DNA from 2 places in the Pseudocitrobacter sp. 73 genome. Region 2 is predicted to be linked to the other one. Evidence: riboswitches for the same ligand, from Rfam matches in the RefSeq annotation. Region 2 holds a riboswitch; the other holds the start of a gene.
The links. Region 2 has a riboswitch for fluoride ahead of F0Q32_RS06400 (universal stress protein). Riboswitches for the same ligand answer to the same signal wherever they lie in the genome.
Positions count from the first base shown of each region.

Region 1: another riboswitch for fluoride. It lies ahead of F0Q32_RS18920 (DHHA2 domain-containing protein); the one in region 2 lies ahead of F0Q32_RS06400 (universal stress protein).

Region 1 is NZ_VTZO01000020.1:23,871-26,261, forward strand. Features, by position in the region: tRNA gene F0Q32_RS18915 (tRNA-Arg) at 179-255, shown strand; gene F0Q32_RS18920 (DHHA2 domain-containing protein) at 271-1,173, opposite strand; fluoride riboswitch at 1,248-1,317, opposite strand; gene F0Q32_RS18925 (helix-turn-helix transcriptional regulator) at 1,834-2,391, shown strand, end outside.
Region 2 is NZ_VTZO01000006.1:292,500-294,890, forward strand. Features, by position in the region: gene thiD (bifunctional hydroxymethylpyrimidine kinase/phosphomethylpyrimidine kinase) at 1-441, opposite strand, end outside; gene thiM (hydroxyethylthiazole kinase) at 438-1,223, opposite strand; TPP riboswitch at 1,258-1,355, opposite strand; fluoride riboswitch at 1,452-1,519, shown strand; gene F0Q32_RS06400 (universal stress protein) at 1,597-2,019, shown strand; gene crcB (fluoride efflux transporter CrcB) at 2,035-2,391, shown strand, end outside.

The sequences.
Region 1 (2,391 bases), on a different contig from region 2:
GGGTTTTCGCAGCGCTCGGGCCGAAACAGGAAGGGTGGTTAAAAATAAGACAAGGGCTGCTCGCGTTATGTGCATCATCGCGAACAACCCTGATTTAACATTGAAATGGATTGACTCACCGCCCGGTGACCGTATAATTCCTCGCGTTTCACTCCCGTGAAGTCACAACTTCTTCAGTGCGCCCTTAGCTCAGTTGGATAGAGCAACGACCTTCTAAGTCGTGGGTCACAGGTTCGAATCCTGTAGGGCGTACCATTTCACTGCAAACCGTTATTTTCCCTTAGCAAGATAGTTCTCAAGCCACGGCAATAACTGTTTTTTACGGCTCAGCATCCCTTCTACAACACAGGGGGCGTCTGCTTGCTGGCCTTCCGGCGCGGCAAAGTAGAGAGTCGAATACCCGGCATTGATATCCGTCAGCATGACCACCACCCGTTGCGCGCCGGTTTCCTGGATATTCCGCGCCATCTCTTGTTGCAACTCATCCAGTACTGCATCCACCTGACTCAATGAAAACAGTTCGATCTGTGCGGCGTTAACCTTCACACCCTGAATCTGGAATGTTTTGATATCTTTATTCAGCAGCGCTTTCCCGCTTAGCCCCTCAATGCTGGTTTTCGCGGTCAGTAGCCCTGCAATAAAGGCATCTTTCTCGATACCGGCGAGGGTTGACAGTTCTTCAACGGCAAACTTGTCATCAGGCGTCGTGGTGGGGGAGCGAAGCGCGACGGTGTCGCTGATCACGGCTCCCAGCATTAATAGCGCTTCGGCGGGCGTTATCATGCGGCGGATCTCTGGCGTCATCAATTGCCAGAGCAGCGTACTGCTGCTGCCTACCGGCTTCACCCACACTTCCGGCGGCAGGCGCGTCACCAGGCCGCCAAGACGGTGGTGGTCGATGATGCCGACAACGTTACTTTCCGCTAAAGAGGCGGGGCCCTGAGTGGGCTCGGTAAAATCGACCAGCCAGACATCGCGATCGGCGAGAGAATCGGTGAGTAAGGCGGGAACTGGCAGTTTTGCCTGTTCAAAAATAAACTGCGTTTCGCGATTGATTTCCCCACAACGGCAGGCCTGTGCCCGAAGACCGCGCAGCGTAAGCCAGCGGCTTGTCATATACGCGGTGCAAATGGCGTCGCTATCCGGGTGAAGATGTCCAAGTACATTTATCATTGCTTAAACCTTTTCAGGGAAGCATGCTGAGCCGGAAAAAAAGACCAGCCTGACACGCCCCATCGTGAATGAGAGTCATATCAGGCGTCATTAGCCTACGAACGAGGCGGTTGGGGAAGGTGGAACGCCATCACCTTGAGGGGAGTTTGAACCAGGTGGTATCCGCTTTCAAGTTTCTTTCTCGTCAACCTCGCCAGTGCTTAAAACCAGAAACTGTGATCGTATTGCAAAACTTATTTAAATGACAAGCGCTTAGGTGAAGAGAAGATGATTTAAGCCAACCTAATAAAATGAACCTCCATTTTAAAATTATGGATAGTAGGTCTAATAAAACTGCTCCCCTCTTAGCCGGTGCGGTAAAATGATTTCGCACTGAGATCGTTGACTATTGGTATTATCACCTTCTTAGAATAAAAAAATTTTTAGTGGCAAAATTCTTAATGCCGGTGTCATAACTCTTAGTTTAATTCTTCTGAAATCTGATGCTTGCTATTTTTGTGAGTGTTTTGGGACTCTTGTTAAGAACCTTTTTTTGAGCTGCTAGGATTATTCTCGTATATCGAAATTTATTGGCGATTGGTATGATCATTCACCGAATCAATGGATGTTGACAAGGCTTTTTGTCAGTGAAATTATACAAAACAAAGGGAAGGAGGGAGAATGCCGGATAGGTTTAATCTTCAAAAGATGAATTGTATTACGTGCCCTCTTAATTGTGAGATAAAACCCAAAACATCCTTGCGGGTGTCATTTTGTCAAAATTTCTGTTTTGGGATATGGCCAGAGGGAAGTGGTTATTTTTCAATAGGTATTGTAGAAGGAGTGCTGAAGCAAAGTCATAATTATCTTTACAATGGTTGTGTGTTTGTTGATTTTTCGATCAGTTTTCTCAGGTTGCTAATGGACAGGCAATGGATCGATTACCTTCTGGAAACTCGATTGAATATTATTGTCGTTTGCGATAAGCATTTGCAACCGTTGGCGAATTATTGGTTGAAAAATGAGACGGGGATTTTTTTAATTATCTACCCCAACGACAGTATGCCTTATGTTACTGAAAAAATTAAAAATAAGTTTATTGGGCGAGGTGCCGTACCCGTAAAGGGAGAAACCCTGTCGAAACTAGAGCTAAACGTATTACGTGAATTAATGGCGGGCCGTGATTGTACTTCTGTTGCAGCACTTTTCAATATTGATATTAGAAGTGTGTATGCGGCA
Region 2 (2,391 bases):
CAGCAGTGCCGCCGCTTCCGGCAGATTCGGCGTAATTAACGAGACCTGTGGCAGCAGACGTTGACGCAGGGTTTCAACCGCCGCGGGCGATAACAGCGCATCGCCGCTTTTGGCCAGCATGACCGTATCCAGCACCACATTTTCCACCCGATGGCGCTGTAATCGCTCCGCCACGGCTTCAACGATATCAGTTTCTGCCAGCATACCGATTTTGGTGGTATCGATGCGCACATCGTTAAACACGGAATCCAGCTGTGCGGCGACAAAATCCGGTTCAATACGATAGACGGACTGCACACCATGGGTGTTTTGCGCCACCAGCGCGGTGATCACCGAACAGCCATATGCACCCAATGCTGAGAAGGTTTTCAGATCAGCCTGAATCCCTGCCCCACCACTTGGATCGGTACCCGCGATCGTTAATGCGTTAATCCGTTTCATGCCAGTGCCTCCCCATTCAGTGCATACAGTGCATCAAGAAATGCCGGGACAAAACTGCCCGGTCCGTTATCGACCGCCGCACGACTACCGGCCAGTTTCATCAAGGCGCAGGCAGAGGCAACGTTATCCAGCCTGTCGCCCGGTAGCGCACAGCTTGCCGCGACGACCGCAGACAATGCACAGCCCGTCCCCACTACGCGGGTCATCAACGGGTTGCCGCCCGTTATCGCGATAACGCGTTGTCCATCGGTGATGTAATCCACTTCGCCCGTCACCGCCACAACGGTATTGATCTGACGCGCCAGAGCCTGCGCCGCCGGTAGCGCAGCAGCGGCGGTATCGGTGGTATCCACGCCGCGCCCGCCCGCGCTCATTCCTGCCAGCGCCATAATTTCGGAGGCATTCCCCCGAATGGCGGCAGGTTTTAAGGTCAACAGATCGTGGCAAAATTCCGTGCGCAGCGTTAACGCACCCACGGCGACAGGGTCGAGAGTCCAGGGTTTACCCGCCGCGTTCGCACTCAGCGCAGCGGCTTTCATCGCCTGCGCGCGCGGCTGCGTTAACGTGCCAACGTTTATCAATAACGCATCAGCAATGGCAGAGAATTGCGCAGCTTCCTGCGCATCAATCACCATCGCGGGGGATGCGCCGAGCGCAAGCAGTACGTTGGCGGTGAAGGTCTGCACGACGTCGTTTGTCATACAGTGAACAAGGGGGGCGTGATGACGAAAAAGATGTAACGAATGCGCGATTTGCGCAGGGCTAAGCGGCTCAGCTTGCATGGTTTGCTCCTGCCAGAACGTCCAGAAGCAATGACCTGACGGTCTCTGACTTCCCTACGCTGGCATTATCCAGATCAGGTGGTACGGGTTTTTCTCAGCCTTCACTGTGGAAGGGCACCCCGAGTCATTAATACAACAAATTCGTGTATCGCAGCAGGTTACGGCAAGTGCCGGGCGGAAGCAAGCCGCACAAACTATTTGCATTCCCCCCATCATCGGTCCAAAATTATTCACAAAGGTGATGGCGTTCCACCTTTCCCAACCGCCCTGCTGGGGCTGATGACGCCTGGTATACCCTCTTAACATGGAGGTATGTCAGGCTGTCTTTCGTTCGAAGACCCGCGCATACCTCGCAACCTGACGAGGTTTTTTTATGCCTGTTTACAACCATGCTCTGGTGCTGATCAACAGCAGTCTTGATGGCATTCCCCTGCTTGATCACGCCGCAAAAATGGCGCAGGAGAACGCGATGACGATAACCATCGCGCACATCAGCACCGATTATCGCGCCCTCAATTATGTCTCCGACAGCCTGATGGATGATGTGGTTTCGCAGGAAGTCATTCAGGCCAAAGCCCTGTTGAGCGAGCTGGCGGAATCCGTTTCGCTACCGGTACAAACGCTGGAACTGGTCACGACCCGTCGCTTTGAGGATGTCGAATCCTGTATCCGCGATCGCCGTATCGATCTGGTCATCGCCGGGCATCACAATCGCCTGCTGGGCGTGCTCGCCTCCCACTCCCTTGAGTACATCAACCATCTGACGGTGGATGTGCTGATCAAACATTTAGCATAAGGATTTACGCGCGTGATGTATCGTTCATTACTGGCCGTTATTATTGGTGGCTCTACCGGGTGTGTCATTCGTTGGTGGCTGTCGATGAAGCTCAACAGCCTTTTCCCCAGCCTGCCGCCGGGAACATTGGTGGTTAATCTGGTCGGTGGTTTCATTATTGGCGCGGCGCTGGCGTTCTTTTTGCGCCAGCCGCAACTGGACCCGGCATGGAAGTTACTGATCACTACCGGTCTTTGCGGTGGGATGACGACCTTTTCCACCTTTTCGGCGGAGATCGTCACCCTTTTGCAAAACGGCAACTATCTGTGGGCGATGATTTCGGTGATGACTCACGTGGTGGGATCGCTCCTGATGACCGCTGCCGGATTCTTT